Regions from separate parts of the Methylophilus sp. DMC16 genome, predicted to be linked through region 2. Evidence: predicted binding sites of a transcription regulator. Region 2 holds the regulator's gene; the other holds the start of a gene.
What was found. The regulator FliA, encoded in region 2, starts transcription of late flagellar genes. The targets are predictions, from matches to a motif close to CTAAAGTTNNCNNAAANNNTGCCGATANNA.

Region 1: a site for FliA is predicted at 2,582-2,611, ahead of flgM (flagellar biosynthesis anti-sigma factor FlgM). Genes of this name have one in related genera too.

Annotation. Positions count from the first base shown of each region.
Region 1 is NZ_JBQUZC010000001.1:1,087,388-1,091,809, reverse strand. It holds gene ACT53D_RS05275 (flagellar hook assembly protein FlgD) at 1-596, opposite strand, end outside; gene flgC (flagellar basal body rod protein FlgC) at 617-1,024, opposite strand; gene flgB (flagellar basal body rod protein FlgB) at 1,044-1,466, opposite strand; gene flgA (flagellar basal body P-ring formation chaperone FlgA) at 1,743-2,510, shown strand; gene flgM (flagellar biosynthesis anti-sigma factor FlgM) at 2,672-2,992, shown strand; gene ACT53D_RS05250 (flagella synthesis protein FlgN) at 2,998-3,480, shown strand; gene ACT53D_RS05245 (ATP-binding cassette domain-containing protein) at 3,553-4,422, opposite strand, start outside.
Region 2 is NZ_JBQUZC010000001.1:832,096-836,517, reverse strand. It holds gene flhF (flagellar biosynthesis protein FlhF) at 1-1,245, shown strand, start outside; gene ACT53D_RS04095 (MinD/ParA family ATP-binding protein) at 1,238-2,029, shown strand; gene ACT53D_RS04090 (RNA polymerase sigma factor FliA) at 2,047-2,781, shown strand; gene ACT53D_RS04085 (flagellar motor protein) at 2,781-3,533, shown strand; gene ACT53D_RS04080 (flagellar motor protein MotB) at 3,533-4,422, shown strand, end outside.

The sequences.
Region 1 (4,422 bases), 260 kb from region 2:
TGTGAAACACTTTGCACCTGGGCCAGGCTTAATGCGGTGCTGGTTGTTTTTGCATCCCCCAGTGTTGCGGTCGTTTCAAAGGTATAAGTGCCAGTCGGTGCCGGTTGCCCGCTCGCGTCTTTTCCATCCCAGGACAGGGCGTTGATGCCGGTGGCCTGCTTGCCTAGCGTCAGTGTTTGAATGACGGTGCCTGCGCCATTTTTAATGGTGACGGTCAGGTTGTCGGCTCCGTTCGGGATGTTGACACCGAACAGTGCGCCTTTTTCACCCAGCTCCATGGTATTGCCGGCAGACAATATATTTCGGCCTATCATGCTGGTCGCCTGGTAGGACTGGCCCATCTGCACGTTGTTGATGAGGCTGGTCATGGAGTCATTCAGTTTGTTGATCCCGGTTACCGTGTTCAGTTGCGCCATCTGGCTAGTCACCTGGGCATTGTCCATCGGGTTGAGCGGGTCCTGGTTTTTCATTTGCGTCACCAGAAGCTTCATGAACCTATCTTGGGCATCATCGGTACTGGTTGTATTTGATGAGCGATTGTTCACTGTATTGAGCAAGTCTTGAGGGACCTGATTGTTAGTATTCACCGTGGTCATATGAGATTCCTTTCTGCAGGTTATTGACCAATATTGAGTGTTTTAAGCAACATGGTCTTGGCCGCATTCATGGTTTCCACGTTGTTTTGATAAGCTCGGGAGGCAGAGATCATGTTCACCATCTCTTCAGTAACGTTGACGTTAGGCATGGTGATATAGCCTTCACTGTTGGCCATCGGATGTTTGGGGTCGTAGACCACTTTGCCGGGGCGGTTATCTTCAATCACCCCGTCAACCGCAACCGTGCTAGCGTTTTGATTCGCCGCATCTTGTACGGCCTTGAACACGACCTGTTTGGCCTGATAGGGTTTGCCGTCAGAGCTGACCACGCTGTCCGCGTTGGCCAGGTTACTGGCTACGGTATTCAGACGCATGGATTGTGCGCTCATCGCAGAGCCGGAAATCTTGAATACATTAAACAAAGACATGTCAGTACTCCTTACTCAATTACTGGCCATTGATTGCGGTCAGCATTTTTTTGATCTGGCCGGTGATCATGGTTAAGCTTGCTTCATAACGGATGCCGTTATCGACATAGGCATTACGTTCTGCATCCATGTCTACCGTATTGCCGTCTACAGAGGCTTGCGTCACGGTACGGAACAATGGATCACCCGGGCTTGCGTAGCCTTGATTCGGCTGACCTTGCATGTGGCCCGAGTCGGTTTTTTGCAAACCACCTGTTGCTGTACCCGTGCTACTGGCTGGATGCATGGCGGCCTGCATGGCGGTTTTAAAGTCGATATCGCGTGCCTTGTATTGCGGTGTATCCGCATTGGCGATATTGGATGCCAACAGCTCTTGACGTTCATTGCGTACACGCAATGCCGTCTGATGAAAATTCAGTGCGGCGTCTAATTTGTTGATCATCATTGATTCCTTTCACTTGCCTGAATCTCTGGCTTTAATCTTTGGTTAGCGATTGTTGTAGCCTCGTCGCCAAAACACCTTTATTCAAAAATATCCTAAAGGTTTGCCAGACACTGCCGTTAATCCTGATAACTCGTTACCTCTTATTGCTCGAGTCACTTTTACTAGCTATGCCTAGTGTACGCCGCACATTTATGAACAATTTCTGAATTAAATGCGGTAAATCCCCTTTATTTGAGCATTTAGCGCCAGCGGTTGTGCGTAGAATGAATGCTCATGAAACCTCGTCTGCTTACAATTTTTTGTGCAATGCTGATTGCCCTGACCGGGTTCTTCAGTCATTTACTGCACGCAGCTGACCGTACAGCGACAAGCGCTACGCTGGTCAATCAGCGTGTCGCTGAGCCGGCGGTCGCAGACATGCACAGCCGCGTGTATCAAACCGCTGTGCAATATGTGCAGAGCCAGACGCAAGGTTATCCAGGCAAAGTCAATGTCGACATTCAGCCACTAGACAGCCGTGTTCGTATTGCTGCCTGCGACATGATGGAAGGATTTACCGTACCAGGCTCACGGTTGTGGGGTAAAACACATATAGGTGTCCGTTGCCTGCAAGCCGAGACCAAGTTGTGGACGCTGTATGTGCAGGCAGACGTGCAAGTGTGGGCTGAATATGCAGTGACGGCAGTGCCAGTCAGTCAGGGTGCACTACTCAGCCCGAACGATGTGGTGTTGCAATCAGGGGATTTAAGCAAGCTACCGGCTGGCATTATCACGGACTTGTCCATGCTCGAAGGCAAACAAGCCGCCTTGAATATGCCGCTGGGCACGGTGTTGCGCCCAGAGCTGCTCAAGTCCAGACCTGTGATCATGCAGGGTCAGACTGTACAGTTAAATAGCCGTGGCGAAGGATTTGTGGTCAGTGCCGATGGGACTGCACTGCAAACAGCCAATGCCGGGCAGGTGGTGGATGTCAAAGTCAGTAGCGGCCAGGTGATTAAAGGGGTTGCACTGTCGAGTGGAAAAGTCGATGTAAGATATTAGGCAGACTCACCACGACAAACATGAAAAAATACTTCTCGATCAGAATCTTGAGATAAAAACTATATTAACAACTAAAGTTCGCTTAAACTATGCCGATAGAACTGTTAATCAATGAGGGTTTAGTCACCCGACAAACTCAGACATCAAGGCAGAGGGATAGCATGAATATTTCAGATTCGATCAAGAAACTTGGGATTGGTGTAGATAAACCAGTATTAGATAAAGGTACCAGCAGCAAAAGTACCGAAAAAACAAGCACATCGGCAACGCCAGCCAGCAAAGACAACGTGACATTGTCCGCGGCATCGGTGCAGATGCAGTCCATAGAAGCGGGGATCGCCTCGTCAGAGGTGTTTGATACGCACAAAGTGGACGAAATTAAAAGTGCTATTGCGCGTGGAGACTTTACTGTCGACACGGGTAAAGTGGCTGACGGCTTATTGCAAACCGTTAAGGACTTGATACATTCGAAAAAAGGATGATGTTTATGACAACTGCAAATCGCAACGCTATCCCTGAGATCAGTTTTGAAGCGGATGCCAATCTGGTTGAAGCGCTCATTGAAGATTTGCAGAATGAACAAAAAGCCTTGGTCAAAGCTGACCTGGATACCATAGAACGGATTATTGATCAGCGTGTAGAGTTACTACAGGCGCTGGGTGAAGCCGCAAAACAGCGTTACGCTGCCTTGTCGGCGGCCGGCTTCGAAGCCAATGAAAAAGGCATGGCTAAATGGCTGGAGTTAGGACATGGCAAAGTGATGGATACGGCATGGATGGAGTTCCAGAAAAAACTGGCGCAGGCAAAAGAGCTTAACCGCATCAACGGCATCCTGATCAACAAGCATTTTCAACGCAACCAGGAAAAGCTGGATGCGATTCAAGGCAAAGCAACCAATGCCACGCAGTTCTATGGCAAAAATGGCCAAACTCACGGTGCCCACAGCTCTCGCACCAGTTTTGCGGTATAACTCGCATTAAAATCAAACGATCACAACCGTAAATGGCAATTCATCATTGCCACTTTCAAGCTTGAGCGTTGCTTACTGGCTTTCCAGCCATTCCCAGCGCTCCAGTTTCTGCAAGATTAACGCTTCAATTTCATCCAGTCTCTCTTGTCGTTGCTTGACCTGCTCAGGCGCTTGCTTGTAAATGTCCCCTTGTGCAAACTGTGCCTGGATATCAGCTTGCTCTTGCTCTAATTGTTCAATTTCTGCAGGCAGCGCTTCAAGCTCACGCTGCTCCTTAAAGCTCAACTTTTTTCGGGTTGAGGTGTTGGATGGGGCGCTCGTGCTGGCGGGGGACGAGGCTGCAGGCACCGGTTTTTCGACTGATTTATTTGCAACTTCGCGCTGCTGGCTAAAGCGTAGCCAGTCATCATAACCACCGCTAAATTCGGTGAGTTTGCCCTGGCCTTCAAAAGCAATGACTTGTGTCACCGTATTTTCCAGGAATGCCCGGTCATGACTCACCAGAAACAGGGTGCCCGCATAATCCTGCAGCAGGTTTTCCAGCAGCTCCAGCGTGTCGATATCCAGATCGTTGGTGGGTTCGTCTAGCACCAATACATTGGCCGGACGCGCAAATAATCGGGCCAGTAACAGACGATTGCGTTCACCGCCAGACAGAGATTTGACCGGGGAGCGTGCACGTTGCGGTGCAAACAGAAAGTCTTCAAGATAACCAATGACATGGGTGCGTGTTTCACCGATTTGCACATACTCCGAGCCCGGACTGATCGTGTCCATCAGCGTTGCTTCCGGGTTGAGCTGTTCGCGCATCTGGTCAAAGTAGGCCACCTGGATATTCGTCCCCAGTTGTACCTTGCCCGCGCTAGGCGCTAACTCGCCCAAGAGCAGCTTGAGCAGCGTGGATTTACCGACTCCGTTCGGGCCGAGCAGTCCGATGCGGTC
Region 2 (4,422 bases):
GGTGGGACCGAGATCATGGCCATGCTGGAGTCGGATGTCGATGCCAGTGCGAGCCAGGCAACTGCTGAGCAAGGCAGCGAGCAAACCCGCAGCCTGCTTGATTTTGTGAATGCCAAAGAGCAACCCCGGCAAGCAACCCCAGTACCGGCACCGCGCGCCGTTCAGCCGCCGGCAGCAACGGTATCTGAAGAGGCCAATGTCAACGAATCGGCCATCATGGACATGCTCAAGCAGCACAGTGAACAACAAGAGCATGCGTATCAGCTGGCAACACAAACGCTGGAAGAAAAAATGCAAGGCATGATGGTGGAAATGCGCCAGATGCGCAGCCACTTTGAAACCCAGATGAGTGCCATGACCTGGCAGCATCATTTACAACATAGCCCGGCCAAATCAAAAGTGCTGGGCACCCTGCTCGCTGCCAACTTCAGTGCGTCGCTTTCGCGCCAGATTGCCGAAAAAATGCCGCAACACATTGATGTGAACAAGGCGCCAATGTGGGCCAAAGAAGTGATCAGCCGCAATTTGCACACGCTGGACGACGAAGATGCTTTGCTGGATCGTGGCGGCATCTATGCCTTGGTCGGCCCGACCGGGGTAGGCAAAACCACCACTACGGCCAAATTGGCGGCCCGCTATGTAATGAAACATGGCACCCAGAACCTGGGCTTGATCACCACTGACAGCTACCGGATTGGCGGCTACGAGCAATTACGCATTTACGGCAAGATTCTGGGCGTGATGGTGCATGCGGTCAAAGATGAAGAAGACTTAAAAATAGCCTTAAACGAACTCAAGAACAAACATATGATCCTGGTGGATACCGTCGGCGTCAGCCAGCGTGACCAGGCGGTGACTGAGCAACTTTCCATGCTGAGCCGTGCCGACAGCCCGATACAGAAACTGTTGTGCCTGAATGCGACCTCAACCGGCGATACCTTGACTGATGTGATGCGTAGCTACAAAAAGCATGATATCGCTGGCTGTATCGTCACCAAACTCGACGAAGCGGCTGCGATTGGCAATGTACTGGACGTGTTGATTCGCGAACGCATGCGCCTGTTTTACACCACCAGCGGTCAGCGTGTGCCAGAGGATATCGAGGTTGCAGACAAGCAAGCCCTGGTCGAGCGCGTGTTGACACCACACCAGGCCAGCCTGCCCTACCAGTATCTGGATGAAGAGTTACCGCTGGTGATCTCCAGCATGATGCAAACCGCCAGCCAGGAGCAGCCACATGTTTAATTACCGTGACCAGGCGGACGGCTTGCGCCGTATCATGGCCAAAACCTCTGCCCGCATTATCAGTGTGATTGGGGCCAATGGCCAGCCAGCCAGCCAGTGGATGCGTCAACTGGCGACCAGCATGCTGACGCCAGAACAGCGTTTGTTGCTGGTGCACGCGCACCGCCAACCCGCGATGACACATTCCCTGCAAGGCATCGCCGTGCAACGTCAGGCCATCCAGCGGGGCATTTTCAAACACCCGCAAGGCTATGACCTGACCTGTTTGGGCGAAAATGACCTGTTAACCTCGCCTTTATCTCACGATTTAAAAACGCAACTCAACGGTATAGTGGAGCAACTTGCGTACGATTACGACACTGTGATGATTGAAGCACAACTGGATAGCCAAGACTACAGCCTGCTGCTGCCGGTAATTGCCGCGCATGAGCTGGTGATCCAAATGGATAGAAGCGAAGCCGCCATTAAGTCGGCATATGCGACCATCAAGCACATCAGCCAGCAGCATGGGCAGATTCCGTTGGGTGTCGTCGTGACAGACGCTAACCATGATCAAGGCAATCAGTACTTTATGCGCCTGAACCAGGTGTGCAAACAATTTTTGGGCATCACGCTGGAGTTCATTGGGGCCATGCCTGCTGAAACCGCCAAGGCAGTCACTGCCAACCCTGGGCGCGCGACTGCAGAAGTGAGCAAACAGCTTTCCAGCACACTGGCGTTTAAAACCGTCGCCCATCGTCTAGAACAACAACGGATTTCCATGCCATCCATGGCTGTTGCCTAAAGTCAAAAAGGAAAAACATGTATACCGCTAAAGGCACGACTCAAAATACCGATCAGATGCTCAAAATGCATAGCGGCCTGGTCAAGAAAATGGCGTATCAAATGAAGGCCAAGCTGCCCTCCTGCGTCGAGCTGGATGACCTGGTGCAAGCGGGCATGATCGGGCTGATGGACGCGATACAGCGTTACGAAGATACGCATGGGGCACAATTTGAAACTTACGCCTCTCAGCGCGTACGCGGCGCCATGCTGGATGAATTGCGCGGTGCCGACTGGCTGCCGCGCGGTATCCGCAAAAACATGCGCGATATCGAGTTGGCTGTGCAGCAACTGGAACAAAAACTGGGTCGCCCGCCAACTGAATCCGAAATCGCCAAGCACATGAATTTTAGCCTGGAAGATTACTACGAGGTCTTGAGCGACTGCCAGGGTCACCAGCTGATTTATTACGAAGATTTTCAGGACGATGACGGTGGCGAGCACTTTCTGGATCGTTATGTGGACGATGATAGCAGCGACCCGGTGAAAGCCCTGCTCGAAAGCGACTTCCGTGAAGCCTTGATTGCCTCTATCGACAACTTGCCAGAGCGCGAAAAGATATTGATGGGCTTGTATTACGAGCAGGAGCTTAACCTCAAGGAGATTGGCGCCATCATGAATGTGTCCGAATCACGCGTTTGCCAGCTGCATAGCCAGGCGGTCGCCCGCTTGCGTGCCGCCATGCGTGAAAAAGCCTGGACCGGAGTTGCCTGATGGATTGGGGTAGCCTGGCCGGACTGCTGATTGCACTCGGCGGCCTGGTCCTGGGCCAAGTCATAGAAGGGGGCCACCTCAACTCCCTGATGCAACCTGCTGCCTTTGCCGTGGTTATTCTCGGCACGACTGGCGCCGTCTTGCTGCAAACCGAACTCAAAGTGTTTATCAAAGGCCTGCGCATGTTGAAGCTGGCCTTTGTCCACCCACAAGATGACCGCAAAAAACTCGCCGTCAAAATCAATCAATGGAGCCAGCAGGCGCGCAAAGAAAGCGTATTGTCGCTGGAAAGTTACATCAAGCGTGAGCAGGATCCTTTCGTACGCAAGGGCTTGCAATTGCTGGTGGACGGCACCCCGCCTGATCGCATCCGCGAAGTCTGTGCCATTGATATGTATTACTACGAAATGCAACAGCGCGACGCTGTCAAAATCTGGTCAGCGGCAGGCGGCTATGCGCCCACCGTAGGCATTCTGGGCGCGGTGCTCGGCCTGATTCATGTCATGGAGAATCTGTCTGATCCAAGCAAGATCGGTAGCGGCATCGCAGTGGCCTTTGTTGCCACCATTTATGGTGTGGCGCTCGCCAACCTGGTGTTTTTACCCATCTCCAACAAACTCAAAGGCCATGTCCAGCATGAAATGTCCAGGCGTGAAATGCTGCTCAATGCCTGGGTCTCCATCGCACGGGGCGACAATCCAAAATTGGTCAGTGAGCGGCTGGAATCTTATCTGCATTTGAGACAATCGTGATGTACAGACGCCACAAGCTCGAAGATGAAGAGGAAAGCCACGAACGGTGGCTCATTTCTTATGCAGACTTCATTACCCTGCTGTTTGCTTTTTTCGTCGTCATGTATGCCACCTCCAACATTAACCTGAATAAATACCGCGCCCTCTCCAGCTCGGTCGTCAATGCGTTTCAGGGGCAACCGGGGGCTGTCGGCCAGCAGCAGAATATGCCACAGGGCTTACAAACGCCTGGATTGCCAGTTCCTGGCGCGCAGAATCAAAACGGGCAAGTCCCAAGTGCGGTGATGAAGCCTTTGCCGCTCAGCTATCTATATCAGGAAAAAAAACAGCGTGATCAGGAGAAAATACGCGCCATGGCTCAACAACTGGCCAACACGCTGGCGCAATGGATAGAGCAAAAACAGATCATGGTTTACCAGTCAGACTTGGGGGTGGAAATGGATATTTCTACCCATCTGCTGTTCCAGAACAATCAGGCGGCATATACACCACAGGCCAACCAGGTACTGCACATCATCAGCGCACAACTAAAAAATGAATACCGCACCCTCCAGGTTGAAGGGCATAGTGACAAGCACACCTTCAGTGGCATGGTTGACGCAGAAAGCAAGCGTTGGACATTGACGGCGACGCAGGCAGCACGCGTCGCGGCAACACTGGCCGCCGATGGCATCGCAGCCAAACGGCTTTCAGCCCTTGGCCTGGCAGAAACAAGGCCGGTCTCCAGCAGTGACAACAATCTGGCGCAATCGCTCAACAGCCGTATCACCCTGCGCATCCTCACCGCAGAGGCAGGTGAGCAACTCACCACCAATCTGGCGAACCGCCAGGAAGTCTCGCCAGCCGAGCCAGAAGCAACCGCAGAGATTCCACCGATGGCAACGCCAGC